4 regions of the Pacificispira sp. genome follow, and region 4 is predicted to be linked to each of the others. Evidence: predicted binding sites of a transcription regulator. Region 4 holds the regulator's gene; each other region holds the start of a gene.
The links. The regulator PhoB, encoded in region 4, activates phosphate uptake and scavenging genes when phosphate is short. The targets are predictions, from matches to a motif close to TNTCATAAAACTGTCA.
Positions count from the first base shown of each region.

Region 1: phnC (phosphonate ABC transporter ATP-binding protein) is a predicted target of PhoB. The motif match lies at 3,033-3,048, and genes of this name have one in related genera.
Region 2: ACO06O_RS09295 (PhnD/SsuA/transferrin family substrate-binding protein) is a predicted target of PhoB. The motif match lies at 2,205-2,220, and genes of this name have one in related genera.
Region 3: phnC (phosphonate ABC transporter ATP-binding protein) is a predicted target of PhoB. The motif match lies at 2,915-2,930, and genes of this name have one in related genera.

Region 1 is NZ_CBDDHE010000002.1:760,796-766,159, reverse strand. Features, by position in the region: gene ACO06O_RS03595 (AMP-binding protein) at 1-185, opposite strand, end outside; gene ACO06O_RS03590 (TetR/AcrR family transcriptional regulator) at 463-1,062, shown strand; gene ACO06O_RS03585 (LysR substrate-binding domain-containing protein) at 1,068-1,967, opposite strand; gene ACO06O_RS03580 (phosphonate dehydrogenase) at 1,961-3,001, opposite strand; gene phnC (phosphonate ABC transporter ATP-binding protein) at 3,197-4,036, shown strand; gene phnD (phosphate/phosphite/phosphonate ABC transporter substrate-binding protein) at 4,063-4,947, shown strand; gene phnE (phosphonate ABC transporter, permease protein PhnE) at 5,022-5,364, shown strand, end outside.
Region 2 is NZ_CBDDHE010000004.1:202,211-207,574, forward strand. Features, by position in the region: gene ACO06O_RS09275 (substrate-binding domain-containing protein) at 1-618, opposite strand, end outside; gene ACO06O_RS09280 (response regulator transcription factor) at 927-1,097, opposite strand; gene ACO06O_RS09285 (ETC complex I subunit) at 1,371-1,676, shown strand; tRNA gene ACO06O_RS09290 (tRNA-Arg) at 1,725-1,801, shown strand; gene ACO06O_RS09295 (PhnD/SsuA/transferrin family substrate-binding protein) at 2,279-3,190, shown strand; gene ACO06O_RS09300 (sensor histidine kinase) at 3,196-4,644, shown strand; gene ACO06O_RS09305 (sigma-54-dependent transcriptional regulator) at 4,619-5,364, shown strand, end outside.
Region 3 is NZ_CBDDHE010000003.1:683,166-688,529, forward strand. Features, by position in the region: gene phnE (phosphonate ABC transporter, permease protein PhnE) at 1-822, opposite strand, end outside; gene phnD (phosphonate ABC transporter substrate-binding protein) at 912-1,826, opposite strand; gene phnC (phosphonate ABC transporter ATP-binding protein) at 1,919-2,764, opposite strand; gene ACO06O_RS06905 (hypothetical protein) at 2,994-3,335, shown strand; gene ACO06O_RS06910 (glutathione S-transferase family protein) at 3,422-4,045, shown strand; gene speB (agmatinase) at 4,131-5,105, shown strand; gene ACO06O_RS06920 (sulfite exporter TauE/SafE family protein) at 5,127-5,364, shown strand, end outside.
Region 4 is NZ_CBDDHE010000011.1:25,789-31,152, reverse strand. Features, by position in the region: gene fdhF (formate dehydrogenase subunit alpha) at 1-2,698, opposite strand, end outside; gene phoB (phosphate regulon transcriptional regulator PhoB) at 2,885-3,622, opposite strand; gene phoU (phosphate signaling complex protein PhoU) at 3,615-4,394, opposite strand; gene pstB (phosphate ABC transporter ATP-binding protein PstB) at 4,474-5,304, opposite strand; gene pstA (phosphate ABC transporter permease PstA) at 5,323-5,364, opposite strand, start outside.

The DNA of each region.
Region 1 (5,364 bases), on a different contig from region 4:
TCCTTCACGTCAGCCCAGGTATAGGACTGCCAGATGCCGTAGTTCTTTTCGCGCATGCTCGGCCGCGTTCCGTGCCGCTGCGCGTTATACCGCAACAGTTTCGGGAACGTGTCGTAGATGTCGAGATTCGGCAGATCGGCTGACGGCGGCATCGCCGCAGCCGAATAGGTTTGCGAACCGGTCATGACCAGTCGGTACCTCCCTCTTGCCCTGGCGCCGCTTTACTTGCCGCCCCGTTTTCGAGGTCGACCCGGCTGCCAATTCTTATCGTTGGCGTTATCCTAATGGCGCTGTATCGAAACCGACAAGGAATAGATTTCCGTATCGACCAACCAGTTCCATACGCTTGCGTATGGTTTGTACCGAAGGCAGAATGCGTCGTCAATACGCCTGCGTATGGAAAAAAATGATCCTGATCCATGCTGCGGCGCAATAAAAATACGAAAAGTGGGAGGAGGGGTCGTGGGACGTAAGTCACAAGGGGATGGTGCGACCAGCGCGCGGCTGACCCGGGAGGATTGGGTTCAGGCCGCATATCGTACCCTGTCGGACAGCGGGTCTCGGTCCCTGAATGTCGAAGCCCTGGCCAAACATCTGGGCGTCACGAAGGGCAGCTTCTATTGGCATTTCAAAGACCGGGCCGAGTTGCTGGGCGCGGTGCTGGACCGGTGGCATGTCCAATTGGTCATCTCCCGCGCCGAGGCATCGGGCGGCAGCGCCGCGGATCGCATCCGCTATATGCTGGACATCGTCGTGAATTCGCGCCGGCCTGGGCGGGGCGGGGCGCTGGAACTGGCGATGCGCAGTTGGGCCCGGCGGGATCCGCGCGTCGCGGAGGTCGTCGAATCCGTCGATCAGCGGCGTCTCGACTATACCGCCGGCCTGTTTCGGGAATGCGGCTATAGCGATGAGGAGGCCGAGGCCCGCGCGATGCTTCTGTTCTCCTATATCTTCTCGCAGGGGATCCTGAGTTTCACCAACGATCATGTCCTGAAGCAGCGGTTGCATGGCTTGTGCCGGACCCTGATCGAGGGCGAGATCGTCGCTGCCGCGGCGGAGTGAGTTTCCTATATCGGTGTCGATGTCCCGGTATCGGCCGGCACGGTCGTCGCCATAAGGTAATCGGCAAATCGGGCCGCGGTGCTGGACGTCGCCTCCTCCGGGATCGCCAGATACAGCGGTTTCTCGATCCGGATACCATCGATCTGAATCGCGGCCAGTCGCCCGGAATTGAGGTCGCTTCGAACGGCCCTTTCCATGACGATCGAGGCGCCGAGACCGGCGGCGACGGCATCCTTAACCGCCTCGGTGCTGCCCAGATTGCAGGTCACGCGCAAATTGTCCGCGTGGCGCCCCAATGCCTGGCGAAGGGCGGTGCCGGTACCGCTATGCGCCTCGCCGCCGATCAGATCCAGGGTACCCAGTTCTTCGGGAGGGATCCGGCCTGCCTTGGCAAGCGAGGAACCACCCGCCGCGATGAGGGTCAGTGCTTCCGTCCGCCAGGGTCGGACCTGCAATCCCGGATCGGCGGGCGCCCATTCCATCACGGCGATATCGAGGATTCCTCTGGCAACCTTTGGGCCGAGCTCGGGGTTCTGGCCCGCTTCGATGGTCCAGGCGGCCGGCGGCTCCTCGGTATCCAGAAAGCGTTTGAGGTCCTCGGCGATGATGTAGGACGCGACGTTTCCGCTGCAGCCGATGCGCAAGCAGTTTTCCCGCGCGGCTTTTGAGAATGCCTTTGCCGAATCGAGCAATGCACGGGCATGCGGCAGAAGCCGAAACCCGTGCTGTGTCAGCGGCGAATTGTTGCGGCCGCGTTTGAACAGCGTCACTCCGAGCGTCTCCTCCAGCTTTCCGATCTGCTGGGACACGGTCGGTTGGGCCAGGCCCAGGCGGGACGCCGCGGCGCCGAACGCACCGGCTTCGGCAACTGCGACGAAGGCTTCGACTTGCGACAGGTTCAGCATCCGACCGCCTCGGCACGGTGACGGAGGGAAGCGGGGTTCACCAATGTTTCCGGAGGGGCACCCGCAAGCATCGACAGAATACTGTCCGCCGCCGACATTTCGATCTGTTCGCGCACTTGCGAGACGGCGGAGCCGATATGCGGTGTCAGGACGGTTCTGTCGCTGTTCAGCAGGTCAGGGTGAATGTGGCGCGGTCGGTCGGGACGGGTCCAATCTTCCATCTCGAAAGTGTCCGCCGCATAACCGCCCAATTGCCCGCCGGTCAGGGCTCTGGCGACGGCGGCTTCGTCCACAAGCGATCCGCGCGCGGGATTGATCAGGTAGGCGCCACGTTTCATTCCGGACAGGAAGGTATCGTCGACCAGCCGCAATGTCGCCGGCGTCAAATGCAGGCCGAGAACAACGAAATCCGCTCGCCGCAGCGCCTCCGCCATGTCCGTCCGGGTCGCCTGCACTTGTCTTTCGATGTCCGCCGATAGCGGCCTCTTGTCGACATAGAGGCGCTCGCAGTCGAAGCCGTTCAACATCTTCAAGACCGACTGGCCGACGGCACCGGCACCAAGGATCGCCACGGTCGATCCGTTTATGGAGCCACCATAAAACAGTGGGCGCCATCCTTTGAATCCCCCCTGCCGGACATAGACTTCCGCCGGACGCATATGTCGGGCGACGGAGATCATCAGGCCGATCGTCAATTCCGCGGTCGGCGCGGTCAGCAAATCCGGCACGTTGGTGACCGCGACGCCACGCCGGGTGCACGCGTCCATGTCGAAATTGTTGTAGCCCTTCAAGGCACCGGCGATCAGGCGCAACCTCGGACAGTCGGCCAGGAAGGCATCGTCGATCCATTCCGTCATGAACGCCATCAGGGCATCCGCATCGCGGCATCGTGCCGCCAATTCATCGCGGGACCAGGGATCCGAACCGACGTTTTCGACGATTTCACCGGCACGGGAGAGTTTCTCACGGACGCTCGAATGGACTTTGTGGGCCAAGACGATGCGCGGCGTTGAGGCGGGCCGAAGCATGGGCATTTTCCAATCCGTTAGATTTGTTTGCGCAAAGAGTCACAAAACTGACAAAGGTTCTAATTATTGTTTATCACGAATTAAATGGCACAAACATTACAAAAGACAATGTTTGGTAAGCCTGTTTGAAATCAAGCTGGTTGCGGCGGTCCACCGTCCGCTGGCCGCGGCGATCGCGATTGGTCTCGGAAAGGGGGAACCGTGTCTGTTGTCGAAAGGGAATTGTCCGATTTGCAGGGCACCGGTGAGCCGGCATCCGGAGAGGCGGTGCCGTCGAACGCGGCACAGAAGCCCTTTATCTCCGTTTCCGAGATCGAAGTCGTTTACGGCAACGGAACAGTGGCGTTGAAGCCGCTGTCCCTCGATCTATTCGACGACGCCGTAACCGTTCTGCTGGGTCCGTCCGGGGCCGGGAAATCGACGCTGCTGCGGTCGCTGAACCATCTGGTCGTTCCGAGCCGGGGCACCGTGTCGGTTCGGGGGCTAGGCACGTTGGGCAATGCCCAAACCCTGCGCGCGCATCGCCGCGGAACCGGGATGATCTTTCAACAGCATCAATTGATCGGCCGGCTGACGGCATTGCAGAACATTCTGATCGGACGGTTGGGTCATTACGGGACATGGCGCACCATGCTGCCGATGCCCGAAGGCGAAAAGCGCTGGGCGCTGGAATGCCTGGATCGGGTCGGTTTGCTCGAAAAGGCGCTGACCCGGTGTGACGCCCTCTCGGGCGGGCAGCAGCAACGCGTCGGGATCGCGCGGGCCATCGCGCAGCGACCGCGGATCGTCCTGGCCGACGAGCCGGTTGCGTCGCTGGATCCGGCGGCATCACGCCGGGTCCTTGGGTTGCTGCGCGATATCTGCCGCCAGGACCGGATTCCCGCCGTCATCAGCCTGCATCAGCTTGAATACGCCCGCACATTCGCGGACCGCATTATCGGTCTGGCGGAAGGACGGGTGGTGTTCGACGGGCCGCCCGCGGCCCTGACCAAGGGCGTTCTGGACCGAATTTACGGACCGGTTTCGGAAATTGCCGACTAGTTCCAATCCGACAATGGAGATGACGCATGAAACGCTTTCTAACTTCTGTGGCCGCTGCTCTGACGGCCGGCCTCGTATCGACTTCCGCCATGGCGCAGGACTACAACCCGGACACGCTCCGGATCGCCCTCCTGCCTGACGAAAACGCGGCCACGGTCATTCAGGACAACAAGCCCTTGCAGGACTATCTCGCGACCGCTCTGGGCAAGGAAATCGAATTGGTCGTGACGACCGACTATTCGTCGATGATCGAGGCGACGCGGTTCGGCCGGATCGACATCGCCTATTTCGGCCCGGCATCCTACACGATTGCCAAAGACCGAATGGCGGGCGGCGATTTGGATATCGAGCCCTTCGCGGCGCGCCTCAAGGACGGATCGACGACCTATCAATCGGTTCTGATCGCCGGCAAGGATACCGGCCTTACGGCTCTGGACCAGATCAAGGGCAGCGGCATCAATGTCGCGTTCGGCGATCAGGCGTCGACCTCCAGTCACTTCGCTCCGAAGTACACGTTGATGAAGGCCGGCATCATGCCGTCCGAGGACTATTCCGAGAATTTCACGGGCGCCCATGACGCCGTCGCGCGCAATGTCGAACTGGGCAATGCGGAAGTGGGCGGGCTGAGCCGACCGATCTTCGAGCGCCTTATCCAGAAAGGCACGATCGACGGCGACAAGATTGTCGTGCTCGGATACTCGGACTCGATCCCGCAATATCCCTGGGTCATGCGTTCGGACATGGCGCCGGAACTCAAGACCGCGATCGTCGACGCCTTCCTGAGCCTGAAGAAGGGCACGCCGGACGGCGACAGTGTCCTGAAACCGTTTAAGGCGGACGGTTTCGCGGCGATCCGGGACAGCGACTACGACATCATTCGGGCGATCCGCCAGAACGTGCAGGGCGAGTGACCTGACCGGGGCACGGCGTCGATCAAGGACGACGCCGTGCCTCGTCGATTTTCAATGTGGGCGAGGGTAAGTACATGACGGAACGAACACGCGGGTTGGCCGCCTCGCAATCCGGGATCGGGGACATTCTGGCGACCGAACGCCGCAGTCGTCGTGGTGCCATTTTCCGCCTTGTGCCGGTCGCGCTGGCGATCCTGGTCTGCGGCTACGTGACGGGATTGTTCGACGGCGGGCGAATGGCGGACGGTATCCCGGCCATCCTGACCATGACCGGCGAAATGATACCGCCCGATTTTTCCCGCTGGCGGAACTGGGTCGGGCCGATGCTCGATACCGTGGCGATGTCGGTTGCGGGAACGGCACTGGCGGTCTTCTTCTCGGTGCCATTGGCATTTCTGGCCGCGCGGAACACGTCGC
Region 2 (5,364 bases), on a different contig from region 4:
GGTGAAATCAGTCGTGTCTGTCGGTACATATTCCTCATGCGCCAGTGTCGCCCCAGTTGCTTCGAGGGCTTCCTTGAAGGCGGCGACACCGTCCCGGCCGAACGCGTAATCCTGCGCCAGTGTGGCAACGGTCACCCCTTCGCCGCCCAGCGCCACGGCATTCGCGATGGCGTCCTGTGACGAGTTGCGCCCGGTCCGGAAGATGAAACGGTTCCAGTTTTCGCCGGTGATCGAGTCGGCCACGGCCGGCTCCACAATCAGGATGCGCTCGTATTCTTCAGCGACCGGCAGCATCGCCAGTGCGACGCCGGAGGACACAGGCCCGACGGCAATATGAGCGTCATCGTCACCGAAGGCCTCCGCCAGCATTGCCTTGCCGAGGTCCGGTTTCACCTGGGTGTCCTTTTCGATGACGACGATCGGCTCGCCGTTGATTTCCATCGTGCCGCCTGTTGCGTATTCAAGCCCCAGCATCAAACCCTGGTGTGACTGTGCGGCATAGGCTTCCAGGGCCCCGGTCTTGCCATAGACATGTGCAATTCGGATTTCGGCGAGTGCGGTCGTCGCCAGCATGGCGCTTAACGAAGCGGCCAAGCCTACCATAAACGTTCTCTTCATCTGGATAGTCCTCCCTGTTTGTATGTTCTAGGCAAATTATGAAACATGAATCAATATTCATGTCAATGTGGAAGGCGATTGATTTCGCCGCAAGCGGGCAGGGGATCGAACGGACCTGTGCAGAATGCATGCACCAGGGCAAATGCCGGTGCGGTAACGCCCCTCTGTTCATAGAGGCTGCTGGGGAGAGTTATAGGGGCGGGTCGATACAAACCCGCCCGTTGGGCCACCGCCGCTCTGGGACTCTGCAGCCCTACAAAATAAAGGAAACCGGGAGGACCCGGAATCGGTCACTGTCGGCCAATCTTTTACAGATCCCAGGTATCGGCGCCTTTTGCCGGCCGTGCCTCCAGATGGGGGAGGCCTTCAACGCCATTCTCCGCCTCCGAAATTGACGCAACGCCTTCCTTCAGCAGCAACTCGCGAAACAGCATTTTCACTGGCGCGTTGTCATCGACGATCAGGACGCGGCATTTCAATTTCTGAATCGTATCAACTATTTGGACAGACCGTGCTTGTGCCATGGGGGCGAAACGGCACCTTTTGAATGTTTAATCATCCGTACCCCTTCGATCCAGTTGCGTTGTCGAGAATGACAAAATGGTCCGAGACGGGGGGCCATGTGATGACCCTCGAAGACGTCACGCCGGTTATGAGGGTGAATCTGAACTGTGCTTGCAGGCTGGAATAATCCCGCCGAAGCGTGGTAAGACCCGTTCGTTACGGAATTTGCCTCGCCCAGGGAGGGGACAGTGGAAGTCAGGATCTTCAAGCCCACAAAAACCGCCATGCAATCCGGCCGCGGCAAGACCCGGGATTGGATCCTGGAATTCGAGCCGACCGACGCCGGGCGGCCGGATGCGCTGATGGGCTGGGTCGGATCGGCCGACACGCGCAAGCAGGTACAGCTCAGCTTCGATACGGCTGAAGAAGCGATCTCCTACGCCGAGAAGCACGGGTATGCCTATACGGTCGAAAAGCCTAAGGACCGTCAGATCAAACCGAAGGCCTATGCCGATAATTTCGCGAATGGGCGTAAGCGCCCCTGGACCCATTGAGCGTTGACCGACCGCGGGGCCGCGACTAGACATCCCGCCGCGGCGTCCGGCCCCGTAGCTCAACCGGATAGAGCACCCGCCTTCTAAGCGGATGGTTGCAGGTTCGAGTCCTGCCGGGGCCACCAAACTTTTCAACCACTTAGTGGTGGTGCCGTTCGGGCTTTAAAGTTCGTTCAATTTCGACTTTCAAACATTCTTTTTCCCTTGCGCGGACCTTCGTTCCTGCCGTGCGCCGCTGGCCCTGACCTCTCAATTCGTCCGGCGCAATCCTTTCAATCCATGCAAATCCGAACACCGACCGGCTGAGCTTCAGGATCTGGCGTCCGACTCCTCAAAGGAACGAACGCAGCTCTTCGCTCAATACCGTCAGATCCGAAGGACAATCCTTCGCTTCAATACTAAGAGCACTGCGTCCATAAATATTAGGGCAGATCAGGGTGAAGGCCCGTGCGATAACCGGCGCTTAGCCTTGTTGAAGTGCCTTCGAACGCGACGGTCCCGTCCGGACGGTATCGGTGCTGGCGGCAATGACAGTGTTTTGAGATTGTCCGGTTAGGGCATAGTATCCGCAAAACAATGAAAATGCGCCCTGGGGAGGAACCATGCGGGGACAACGCGTGTCCAGCGTTGGCGACCGGTATCGATTGGGCCGACGGCAATTGCTCGCGGCACTCTGTGTGTCGTTCGGTATGACTGTCGGCGGAACAGGGGCTGTGGTCGCTTCCGGGAAGAAGGCCGGCACGATCCGTTTCGGGCTGACCCCCGTCTTTCTTACCAATGACTTGGAACTGCTTGGCGGGCTACGGCACTACCTCGCAAAGGCAACCGGCCATGATGTCGAACTTGTTACCCGAAGAACCTACCAGGAAGTCACATCGCTACTGGTTACCGGGGAACTCGATGCCGCCTGGATTTGCGGCTACCCGTTCGTCAAGTTCCGGGATGCCCTGGATCTAGTGGCCGTTCCGGATTGGAACGGGAGCCCATACTATCGCTCCTATCTTATCGTCGGGTCGGACCGTGCGGTGGAATCGATCGAAGAACTGGGCGGGGATATTCACGCCTATTCCGACCCTGATTCCAACTCCGGCTATCTGGTAACTCAGGCCCTGTTGCACGAACTCGATCTGTCGCCGAACCGGTTCTTTCGAGATGCCATGTTTACCTACGGCCATCGCAATGTGATCCGAGCCGTCGCATCGCGTCTGGCACAATCCGGCAGTGTCGATGGGTATGTCTGGGAGGTGATGCGCGAGATCGAACCTGAACTCGTCAATCGGACGCGTATTCTAAGGCGATCTGAATGGCTGGGCTTCCCCCCTGTCGCCGCCAATAGACGGGTCGCCCAAACTGAGAAAATGCAATCGCTTTCACAGGCATTTCTTGCCATGTCGGAAAGCGAAGAGGGGCGGGACGTTTTGCGCATGCTGCGACTGACAGGGTTCAGCCTCCCTGAGGACGAGATATACCGGTCCATTGCCGAAAAGGTCGAGGCCTTGAAGGGGGTGCTGTGAAGGGTATGCTGACCCGCTTCCGGCGACTTCCCCTGACATTGCGGGTGCCGATCACCGTGGCGATTCTGATGATCGCGGTTTCGGCGGCAATCTCCGAACGTGTGCTGTCGCGCCTTCACCAGATTCAGGAAGACCGGCTCAGCGGGTTGGCCTCCTCCTATCTGGATGGAATCATCGCCTCGATTTCGCCATCAGTCCTGCGGCAAGACAGTTGGGAAATCTACGACGCCATCGTCAGAGTGCGTCCGACCGACGGTGAAATCGTGCCACTGGAAACGGTCGTTGCATCCGAGGAAGGTTTGACCTTGGCGTCCGACCGGCCTGAAGCACGCCCGACCTTGGGAGAGTTGCCCCAGTCCTTCACATCGCTCTTTCCCGGCGAGGGGGTTGCGATCGCGACTGCCGAGCGGCGCGGTTATGCCAAGCGTCGGATCGATTATCAGGGACAGAATATCGGTGCGGTTTTCGTCATCTTCGACGTCTCGTCTCTATTGGCGGAACGGCAGAGGGTGCTGCTGACGCTTCTGGTGACGAACGGATTGCTGACCGGATTGATTGCGCTCATCGGGTTCGCGACCGTCCGGCAGATGGTGAAGCCGATGCAAATACTGGAAAGCCACATGACCGCGGCGGCGTCCGGGCAGGCGCGACTTATCTCGCAACAGGAACTGGCGACATCCGACCATGAGGCGAGGCGCCTGTATCACGCCTATAACGCACTCGTGGAGGCGGAACGGGACCGCACATTGCTGGCCCGCCAATTGTCGGAGGAGGAAAAGTTGGCCAGTCTCGGTCGACTGGCGTCCGGTATGGCGCACGAGATCAACAATCCACTTGGTGGGCTGATGAATGCAGTCAACACGCTGAGGAAGCATGGCGCCGACAGCGATGTCCGGAACCGGTCGCTCGATCTGGTCCAGCGCGGATTGCAGGGGATCAAGGAAGTAGTATCAGCGACACTGGCGACCTATCGGGCCGAACGGGCGACACGGCCGCTTTCCGTTCAGGATTTTCAGGATCTGAAATTGCTTCTCAGACCCGAAATGGAGCGAAAGGGCCAGAATCTGGAGATCGAGACAGGCGATCTTGCTGAAGGGAAGATCGATTTGCCTGCGGGTCCATTACGCCAGGCATTGCTGAACCTTCTTCTGAATGCCAGTCAGGCATCCCCGGCGGGGTCGACGGTAACGCTGGCCTGCCGAACCACCCCGGACAGGTACGAACTGTCGGTATCCGACCAGGGCCAAGGACTTCCCGCAGCGGCAAGAAGGGTTCTGTCGTCCGGTTCGACGATACATCCACCCTCGGATTCCGGGGGGTTGGGTCTCTGGGTCGTGCGCCGTATCGCCGAGGAACTTCACGCCGGAGTGTCGGTTGCGGAGGGGACGCCGTCCGGGACGACAATCACCATATCCGCCCCAAAGGGGGATGAGGAAATTGAACATGCAGCCTAGCAACCTCAAGATCGGTCTGGTCGAAGACGATCCCGTCATGGGCGGGTCGATCGTTCAGCGACTTGAACTCGAAGGCTATTCTGTCGCCTGGTGGCAGAATGGTCGGGATATGATCAATGCCGCCCCGGCCTCGCTTAACAATCTGGACCTGATAGTGTGTGACATCCGTCTTCCTGGTGTTTCGGGTGAGGAAATCTTCAAGGAATTGGTCACCGCCGCTCAGGCGCCGCCCTTCGTATTTGTGACCGGCTTCGGCGAAATTGATCAGGCGGTACGTCTAATGCGGCTCGGAGCAGCCGACTACCTGACCAAACCTTTTGAATTCGAAGATTTCCTGGCACGCATCCGGCGGATCGCTGACGGGGCACGGCAGGGCGAACCGTCGAACGACGATCCGCTTGGTCTGTCGCCCGAAATGCGGGATGTCGAAACTCTGTTGAAACGGTATGCCAAGCTGGACCTGCCCGTGTTGATCACCGGCGAGTCGGGCGTTGGCAAGGAAGTGGCCGCAAAGCATCTGCATCTTCTGCAATGCGGGGCCAAGGCTCCGTTCATGGCGGTGAACTGCGCCGCTATTCCAGCCGAATTGCTGGAAAGCGAAATCTTTGGACACGAGCGTGGCGCCTTCAGCGGCGCCGTCAGGCAGCATCACGGATATGCCGAACGCGCCGCTGGCGGTACGCTGTTTCTCGATGAGATTGGCGACATGCCCCTGCCGCT
Region 3 (5,364 bases), on a different contig from region 4:
TCGAATGCGGCTGGAGATCTGGTCGATCACAACGATGGTGATGAAAAGCAGCGTGAACAGCGCCGATATATCCGCGCCTGCGCCCCAGGAGATCGCGGTTTTGAACTCTTGCCCGATACCGCCCGCGCCGACGAAGCCCAGAATGGCCGATGCGCGGATGTTGATTTCGAAGCGCAGCAGCGCATAGCTGCAATAGTTGGGCAGGACCTGCGGCAAGACCCCGAAGCGCATGCGTTGCAGCCAGGTCGCGCCGGTTGCCTGCAGCCCCTCCAGCGGTTTGGAATCGATATTCTCATTCACTTCCGAGAAGAGTTTCCCCAGTGCGCCGGCCGTGTGGAACGTGACGGCGATCATCGCGGGGATGGGAGACGCGCCCAACAGGAAGATCAGAAACAGGGCCAGGATCAGTTCGGGAAAGGCGCGGGTGATATCCATCGCTCGGCGCGCGATGGGCACCAACGGGGCGAAGATTCCCAAATTGCGCGACGAACAGAACGCCAGGATCATGGCCAGCAACGCGCCGACCAAGGTCGATACCCCGGCCATGTTGACGGTTTCGATCAGGGCTGGGAAATAATCGACCAGCAAACCGGCCCAGCGATCCGCCTCAATGGACTCGACGACAATTTCAAAGGGATAATCGAAGAATTTGGCCAGGCCTTGCCAGAACCCGCCGGAATTGAGGTCATCGGCGATATAGAAGCCGCCGAAAAAGACGACAAGAGAGGCGCCGAGAAACAGCGCCGTGTAGAGGCGCCGCTTGTGCTCCATCTCCGAGAAGTGGGTTTGAAGCTCACCGATGCTGAGGGCCTGATCGCTCATCGCCGCATATCCGTCAAAGAAAACCGACTAACTAAAGAGCGGCGGCGCCGCCGGGTGGTCCGGCGACGCCGCGCGCATTCTGCAAATGCTTAGTTATCGATCTTCGCTTTGCGGGCTTCGATAACCGAAACGTAGGCTTTGTGCGTGATCGGGGCGAGGCCCTTCGCGTCGCCGGCCAGGACGCCATAGGCGCAATCCGGATCCATCGACGGCAGGCTGGCCAACAGGCCGGTCAGTTTGACCTTCACGTCTTCCGGCAGATCCTTGCGGACGACGAACGGGCCTTCCGGAATGACGTCCGAACGCCAGATTTCGCGGATTTCGGTCATGTCGACCAGGCCGGCATCGGTCGCCTTGCGCAGCGCGCCGGAGTTGAAGCCTTCTTCCCAGGCACCCAAGCCGTCGGCCCAGGTCACACCGGCATCGAAGTCACCGTTGAAGACACCAACGATGGTCTGTTCGTGACCGCCGGCGAATTTGACATCGCCGAAGTACTCGCCCGGCTTCATCGAATAGCCTTTGGTCGGGATTTCGATGGACGGGATCAGGTAGCCGGACGTCGAGTTCGGATCGCCGAACGCAAAGACCTTGCCCTTCATGTCATCCAGGTTGGAGATACCGCTGTCGATACGCGCGAAGCCGATCGAAAAATAGCCGTAGGACCCATCGGTGTTGACCTTGACCAGGATCGGCTCAACCGCGTCCGGGTTCGACAGGTAGACAGCGGCGTAGCCCGACGCGCCCAGCCAGGCCAGGTCCAGGTTGCCGCCCAGCAGGCCTTCGATGACGCCCGAATAGTCGGCCGGGGCGAAGACGGAGGCTTCGACGCCCAGCAGGTCTTCGACTTTTTCTTCCAGGCAGGAATAGGCTTTCAGGCGGTCATTGGCGTTCTCGCCGCCCAGGATCCCGATGCGGAGTTCGGAGATTTCCTGGGCACCGGCACCGCCGGCCAGGGTCATGACGGCGGCAGTCGTGACTGCGGCCGCGATCGTGTTGAGTTTCATGGTCTACCCTTCCAATTCTGACATGTGATCGAATGGGCGGAGGACCCCCCGCCGCCCCGCTTACACGAGCCCGTCATCTCTCCGGCTGATGCTCAGAGATTGACGACATTCCCCGCCGCCGCCGGCTCGTCGTCATCGGCAGCAGGTGACTTTTTGTCCGCCTCGGACCGGATCGAGGTGGAGGTGGCGGCCTCATTGAACTCTTCGCCGGCACCGTAGATTTCGCGCGCTTGATCGGTGGTCAGGTCGTCCGGGCCACCGTCGAAAACGATCTTTCCCTGGCTCATCCCGACGATGCGCTCGCAATAGGTCCGCGCGGTGTCGAGCGTGTGCAGGTTGCAGACGACGGTGATGCCGTCCTCCTCGTTGATCCGCTTCAGCGCATCCATGACCAGTTTCGCGTTCAATGGATCCAGCGACGCGATGGGCTCGTCCGCTAGGATCAGTTTCGGCTTCTGGACCAGGGCGCGGGCAATGGCGACGCGCTGCTGCTGGCCGCCGGACAGCGTCCCGGCCTGTTGCAGAGCGGTCTGCTCGATGCCCAGGCGCTCGAGCGCCAGCAGCGCTTCCAGGCGCTCTCTGTCGCTGAACAGTTTGAAGACGCTGCGCAGGGTCCCGACATGGTTCAGGCGGCCCAACATGACGTTGGTCAAAACGTCCAGCCGTGGCACCAGATTGAACTGCTGGAAAATCATGGCGCAATTGGCCTGCCAGTCGCGCAGGGGCTTGCCGGACAGGTTGCTGACTTCCTTGCCGTTGAACAGGATTTTGCCCTGGCTGGGCGTCGCGAGACGGTTGATCAGGCGCAGCACCGTGGATTTCCCGGCGCCGGATCGCCCGATAATGCCGACCATCGCGCCTTCTTCGATCTGCAGATTGACCGAATTGACTGCTTTGACCGTGCCGAACTGTTTTGTAAGTGATTGAATTTCGAGCATTATATCCTCGTGACCGGATATGCGAAAATCAGCCGATCCGGTACGGTCGACCTTGCTTGGCTTTGCGGAGGTTCCCCCATCACGGCGGCCAACTACCCGTCGTGTGGTTACTGATTACCCGCCTCGCATTGCAGCAGCGTGCAAAACCGGTTTCAGATTTGTGAAAGGGTTTACCGAAGGTCTATTGCGCTGTTGCGGCCATGCGCGGAGTTCTGTAAGGGAAATCGTTATGCAGAAACCCAACCCATTGAAGCTGAACAAACTGCAGGCGCGGACCCTTGCGCTGGCACAGGTCATCGCGCGCCAACCCGATGGCGGCATTGCCGATCCGGCGACTGGGGACATCCGGCTGGCCCGGATACCGCATGCCCATGGCGATCATGTCCATGTCGGCCCCTTTGTGGTGTCGGCGCGGGACGCCAGCGGCTTCTCCAATCCCGCTGTCTGGGTCGCATTGGCGCGCAAGGGCCTGGTCCGCAGTCCCCAACTGCACGACATCGCCCTGACGCCGGAGGGTCAGGCCTACGACACGGGCCTCGGCAAGCAATTCCTGGAAGAGAGCGACCACTAATCCTTTGCGCCATATTTGGCGTTTGCGACGGCCGCGCTTACTCTCTCCTTACCGGCAATGAAATTCGTGAGGGGCAGGGGCGTACGATGACAATCGAACTCTATACCTGGGGCACGCCGAACGGCCGTAAGGTCTCGATCATGCTCGAGGAGCTGGGGCTGCCTTACTCCGTTCATCCGGTCAATATCGGCAAGGACGAACAATTCGCGCCGGATTTCCTGAAGATCAGTCCGAACAACAAGATCCCGGCCATCGTCGATCCGGATGGGCCGGGCGGTGAGCCGATCTCGGTATTCGAGACTGGGGCGATTCTCACCTATCTGGCCGAAAAGACGGGCAGTGAACTCTGGCCGTCCGATTTTCGTCGGCGCACCAAGGTCAATGAATGGCTGATGTTCCAGATGGGCGGCGTCGGACCGATGTTCGGGCAGGCCAATCATTTCCTGCATTTCAATCCGGGCAAGTCCGACTATGCCGAACAGCGCTATCGCACGGAAGCGCACCGGCTCTACGGTGTCCTGGATAAGCGCCTGGGCGAAGTCCCGTTCATCGCGGGCGATGCCTATAGCGTCGCCGATATCGCGATCTATCCGTGGGTCGCGCGCTGGGAATGGCATCAGATTGATCTGAAATCCCTGCCCAATGTCTGGCGCTGGTTCTCGGAACTGGGGCAGCGCGCGGCGGTGGCGAAGGGAATGTCAGTACCCTGACAGGGGAATGCCGGGGGCCGCTTGCGGCCCTCCGACTCCTGCGCCAAGCTTCCGGGCCAAGCCCGGTTTGCCAGGAGTGTCCCGCATGTCCGACGAGATCGATTTCAAACCCGTATCCGGAACCGTTCTGCCGCGCTTTGCCGGTATACCGACCTTCATGCGGCTGCCCCATCTGGCGCCGGAGAAAGCGGATGCGGTCGATATCGGCATCACGGGCGTCCCCTGGGATGGCGGGACGACGAATCGGGCGGGCGCCCGGCACGGGCCGCGTCAGATGCGCGACATGTCGACCATGATGCGCAATTGCCATCACGTCACCGGCATCATGCCTTTCGACCTGGCGAACTGCGCCGATCTGGGGGACAGCCCGGTCAATCCGATCCAATTGGAAGACACGCTGGAACGGGTCGAAGGGCATTTCCGAAAGATTCATGCGAAAGGCATTCTGCCGCTGACGGCGGGCGGCGACCATCTGATCTCGCTGCCGATCATGCGCGCCATTGCGGACACATCGAACCCGCTGGGCATGGTTCATTTCGATGCCCATACGGATACCTGGGACCGCTATTTCGGTGGGGCGATGTATACGCACGGCACGCCCTTCCGTCGCGCCATCGAGGAAGGGCTGCTGGACCCGAAACGCACGATCCAGATCGGTATCCGCGGCGGCCTGTATCACCCCAAGGACAAGGAATGGGGATTGGCGCAGGGTATCCGCGTCGTCGAGATCGAGGAATATTTCGACCTGGGACCCGACAAGGTCGCGGAACTGGCGCGGGAAATTGTCGGCGGCGGTCCGGCCTATATCTCCTTCGATGTCGACGGGATGGATCCGGTTTACGCGCCCGGCACGGGCACGCCGGAGATCGGCGGCTATTCCACTCATGAAGCGCAGCGCATGGTGCGGGGACTGCGCGGCCTGGATATTGTCGGGGCGGATGTCGTCGAGGTCGCACCGCCCTTCGACCCGTCCGGCGCGACCGCGCTGGCGGGGGTCACGATCATGTGGGAAATCCTGTGCCTGATGGCCGAAAAGGTCGCCCATCGCAAGGCCGGCTGAGCGGCCGCACAGGCAAGGATCGTGGACCTTCTGCTGACCTTTGACTGGTGGGTCGTCGCCATCCTGGCCGCCATCGCCGGTGTCGCGCGCGGTCTGTCCGGGTTCGGCATCGGGTTGATCATGATGCCGATCGGCGGCGCGTTGCTGACGCCGGCTTTCATGGTGCCGGTGCTTTCGATCCTGGACAGCCCTGCGTCGGTCTTCCTGCTGGCCGAGGCCTGGAAGCGAATCGATAAGCGAGACGTCCTGATACTGGCAT
Region 4 (5,364 bases):
GTTGCGGGTTGGTCAGCATGTTGGCCGGGCCCTCGGCGAAGCAGAAGGGGATGAAGACCATATCCTCGGTCACGTCCCGGTCGGCCCGTGCCTTGACCTTCACGGCGCCGCGGCGGGTGTAGACCTCGACATAATCGCCGGGTTTCACGCCGTTGCGCGCCAGCCAGCGCGGATGCAGATGGGCGACCGCCTCCGGCTCCAGCGTATCCAGGACCGTCGCGCGCCGGGTCATGGCGCCGGTATGCCAATGTTCCAGCAGCCGCCCGGTGGTCAGGACCATCGGATAGTCGTCATCCGGCAATTCCGCCGGCGGGACCAGATCGGTCGGCACGACCTTCACCCGGCCCGATGCGGTCGGGAAGCGTTCGGCGAAGATGATCTCGTGGCCCGGATGGGTCTCGTCGTCGCAAGGGTAGGTGACGGCGTTCTGGGTCTCCAAACGCTCCCAGGTAATGCCGTTCAGCGATTGCATGATTTCGCCCATTTCGGCGAAGACGTCCTTCGGGTGCTGGTAATTCCAGTCGAGGCCCAGGCCGCGCGCGATCTGCTGGATCAATTCCCAATCCTGGCGCGCCTCGCCGGGCGGGGTCAGGGCCGGGCGGGCAAGCTGCACCTGGCGGTTCGTATTGGTGAACGTGCCCCATTTCTCGGCCTTGGCGGAGGCCGGGAAAACCACATCGGCGTGATAGCAGGTCTCGGTCAGGAAGATATCCTGGACGACCAGATGCTCCAGCTTGGCCAGCGCCTCGCGGGCATGTTTCGCATCCGGGTCCGACATGGCCGGGTTTTCGCCCATGATATACATGCCGGTGATCTCGTCCTCCAGAATGGCATGGACGATCTCGACCACCGTCAGGCCCCGGTTCGGGTCCAGCTTGGTGCCCCAGAAATTCTCGTACATCGTGCGGATTTCCTCCGCTTCGACGGACTTGTAATCCGGGAAGACCATCGGGATCAGGCCGGCATCGGACGCGCCCTGGACATTGTTCTGGCCGCGCAGCGGATGCAGGCCGGTACCGGGGCGGCCGACCTGGCCGGTGATCGCCGCCAGCGTGATCAGACAGCGCGAATTGTCGGTGCCGTGCACGTGCTGCGACACGCCCATGCCCCAGAAGATGATCGACTTTTCGGACCGGGCATAGGTGCGGGCGACCTCGCGGATCGTTTCGGCGTCGATGCCGCAGACCGGGGCCATTTCCTCCGGCGAAAAGCGTTTCGCGTTTTCCTTCACCGCCTCGTAATTGTCGACGCGGGCCTGGACGAATTGCTCGTCGACCAGGCCTTCCTCGATGATCGTGTGGATCATCGCGTTCAACAGCGGGACGTCCCGGCCCGGCGTGAACTGCAGATGCTTCCAGGCATAGCGCGCCAGGTTCTGGCCGCGCGGATCCATGATGATCAGTTTCGCGCCGCGCTTCGCCGCCTGTTTCAGGAATGTCGCCGCCACCGGGTGATTCTGGGCCGGGCGCGCGCCGATGACGATCATGCAGTCGGCGTCCTTGGCCGCCGTGAAGGGCGCGGTGACGGCCCCGGAATTCACGCCTTCCATCAGCGCCGCGACCGACGAGGCATGGCACAGGCGGGTACAGTGATCGACATTGTTGGTGCCGAAACCGGTGCGGACCAGCTTCTGGAACAGATAGGCTTCCTCGTTCGAACCCTTGGCGGAACCGAACCCGGCCAGGGCCTTGCCGCCCTTCTCGTCCCGGATCTTCTTCAGGCCGTTGATCGCGACCTCCAGCGCCTCCTCCCAGCTCGCCTCGCGGAAATGGGTCAACGGGTTGGCCGGGTCGATTTCCATGTCCCAGGCCTTGCCGACGCCCTCCTTGCGGATCAGCGGCTTGGTCAGGCGGGCCGGATGGTTCGCGTAATCCATGCCGAACCGGCCCTTCACACAGAGCCGCTGTTCGTTGGCCGGGCCGTTCTTGCCCCGGACCTCGACAATCTTGTTGTCCTTCACATGGATTTCGGTCTGACAGCCGACGCCGCAGAACGGACAGACGCTGTCGACGACCTTGTCGGCCTTGCCCAGATAGACCTGATTGTCGTCGACCTTGGTTGCCGGCATCAGCGCGCCGGTCGGGCAGGCCTGGACGCATTCGCCGCAGGCGACGCAGGTGCTCTCGCCCATCGGGTCGTCGAAATCGAAGACGATCTTGGCGCCATGACCGCGATAGGCCATGCCGATGACATCGTTGACCTGCACTTCGCGGCAGGCGCGGACACACAGATTGCAGTGGATGCAGGCGTCCAGATTGACCCGCATCGCCGGGTGGCTGGCATCCGTCGCGGGGGTGGCACGGCGCGGGAAGCGCGACGTTTCGACATCCATCCGGTCGATCCAGGTCCAGAACTTGCTGTCGGTCTCATGGGCCTCTTCGCGTTCCGGCTGGTCCGCCAGCAGCAGTTCGAAGACCATGTCCCGCGACGCCTTGGCCCGCGCCGAGGCGGATTTGACCACCATGCCTTCGCTGGGCTTGCGGATGCAGGACGCCGCCAGGGTGCGCTCGCCCTCGATCTCCACCATGCAGGCACGGCAATTGCCGTCGGCGCGATAGCCCGGTTCCGGCTGCCAGCACAGATGCGGGATCTCGACGCCCGCACGCTGGGCAACCTGCCAGATGCTTTCGTCGCCATAGGCGGTCACGTCGCGGCCGTCGAGCTGGAAAGTGACGGTTTTCAACGCGGTATCGGGCATGGTCGGTCCTCTGTCTACGCGGATGTCGGGGCGCGGGTGCACAGTGTCACCGGACAGGCGCCGCCTGTCCAGCCGTGCCGCAGAGTGCCGCAGGGACCGTGGGAATTATAGCCAATATGCGGCGTCGAGGGAGATAGGAGCGTCAAGCGCCCCGGCGGCCGGTCAGGGGCCGCCGGTATTGAACGCTCAGCTCTGCGGCTCCAGGGCGTAGCCGGCGGAGCGGACGGTGCGGATCACGTCGGCCTCGCCGCCTTCGTTCAGGGCCTTGCGCAGGCGGCGGATATGCACGTCGACGGTGCGCAGCTCGACATAAACGTCGCGGCCCCAGACGGCGTCCAACAATTGTTCCCGGCTGAAGACCCGGCCCGGATGCTCCATGAAATGGCGCAGCAGGCGGTATTCCGTCGGGCCCAGCTTGATCTCGCGGCCGGCGCGGTGGACGCGGTGGGCGGCCAGATCCATCTGCAGATCGGCAACGCTCAGCGCCTCGTCCGACAGGGCCGGACGCGACCGGCGCAGCAGCGCGTGGACGCGGGCGGTCAGTTCGGCGGGCGAGAACGGCTTCGTGACGTAATCGTCGGCGCCGGAATCGAGGCCGCGAACCGTATCCGCCTCTTCGCCGCGCGCGGTCAGCAGGATGATCGGCAATTGCTTCGTTGCCGGGCGGCGGCGCAACTGGCGGCAGACCTCGATCCCCGACAATTGCGGCAGCATCCAGTCCAGCAGGACCAGATCCGGCGGGTTTTCCTCGATCGCGACCAGGGCTTCCTCGCCGTCGGACACGGCGTCGACCTCGAAACCCTGATGTTCGAGATTGTAGCGCAGCAACGTAACGACCGCAGTTTCGTCTTCGACGATCAGGATCTTGGGTTTCATGCCGCTCATCGGTTTGACCCCTCCGTGATCCCGGATGGCATCAGGCATCGCTCTCGTCCTTGTCTTCTCTAAGGTCGTCATCATCGTCGTCACCGTCTTCGTCTTCCGGCTGAAGCGTCGCATAGTTCGACGCATCGGCCTTCGGGCGCCGTTCGCCCAGGGCCACGCCTTCGACCTGGAAATGGATGGTTTCCGCGATATTGGTCGCGTGATCGCCGATCCGTTCCAGGTTCTTGGCGATGAAAAGAAGATGCGTGCAGGGCGTGATATGCCGCGGATCTTCCATCATGTAGGTCAGCAATTCGCGGAACAGGCTGGTATAAAGCGCGTCGACATCCTCGTCGGCTTCCCAGACCTCGATCGCCTTGCCGGTGTCGCCCTGCAGATGGGCGTCCATGACGTCCTTCAGCATGGCCTGAACCGGGCGGCCGATCCGCACCACGCCGCGCAGCAGCGGTTCGGCGGGCAATTGGTTCAACGCCAGGGCGCGCTTGGCGATATTCTTGGCGTAATCCCCGATCCGTTCGATATCCGACGAGGTGCGCAGCGTGGCCACGATATAGCGCAGATCGTTGGCGACCGGCTGGCGCAGGGCCAGCATGCGAACGACGAGGCTCTCGATCTCGCGCTCCAGCGCGTCGATTTCCTTGTCGCCGTCCTTGACGGTTTTCGCCAGCGCGTTGTCGCGTTTTTCGATCGCGGTCAGGGCATTGGTAAGCTGACTTTCCGCCAAACCGCCCATTCGGGAGATCAGCTTGGTCAGCTTTTTGAATTCCGCGTCATAGGCGGCAACGATGTGGCCGTGGGATACGTCTGCCATGATTTTCGTACTTTCTGTGAGAATCCTGTCGGGCCGCCGTCATCGGCAGGCCCGCCCAGTATACAGGATTCGTGCGATATCAGCCGAAACGGCCGGTGATATAGCCCTGGGTGCGTTCGTCCTTCGGATTGGTGAAGATCTGCTCGGTCTCGCCGTACTCCACCAGATTGCCCAGGTGGAAGAAGGCCGTCTTCTGCGAGACACGCGCCGCCTGCTGCATCGAGTGGGTCACGATTGCGATCGTGTAATTTTCGCGCAACTCGTGGATCAGGTCCTCGATCTTCGCCGTGGCGATCGGATCTAGGGCAGAACACGGCTCGTCCATCAGGATCACTTCCGGCGCGACCGCGATGGCGCGCGCGATACACAGGCGCTGCTGTTGGCCGCCGGACAGGCCGGTACCGGGCGAATCGAGCCGGTCCTTGACCTCTTTCCACAGGCCGGCCTTCTGCAGCGAGGTCTCGACGATCTCGTCCAGTTCCGCCTTGTTGCGGGTCAGGCCGTGGATACGCGGACCATAGGCGATGTTCTCATAGATCGACTTCGGGAAGGGGTTCGGTTTCTGGAAAACCATCCCGACCCGCGCGCGCAGATAGACCACATCGACGGAACGGTCGTAGATGTTTTCGCCGTCCATCGTGATGTCGCCGGTAACGCGGCAGATATCGACCACGTCGTTCATTCGGTTCAAGCAGCGCAGAAAAGTCGACTTGCCGCAGCCTGACGGGCCGATCAGCGCGGTGACCTCACGCTCCATGATGTCGATGTTGACGTCGAACAGGGCCTGCTTCTCGCCATAGAAGACGCAGACGTCCCGGCCCTTCACCTTGACCTCGCCAGTACCGGCCTTAACCGGGGCTCCGACAAACTTCGAGTCGTCCTCGGTGGGTTCGGATGCAGTGTCAGACATGTTCGTGGACATCTTTTCCTACCATTTTCTTTGAAAGCGTTGACGGAGCACGACTGCCAC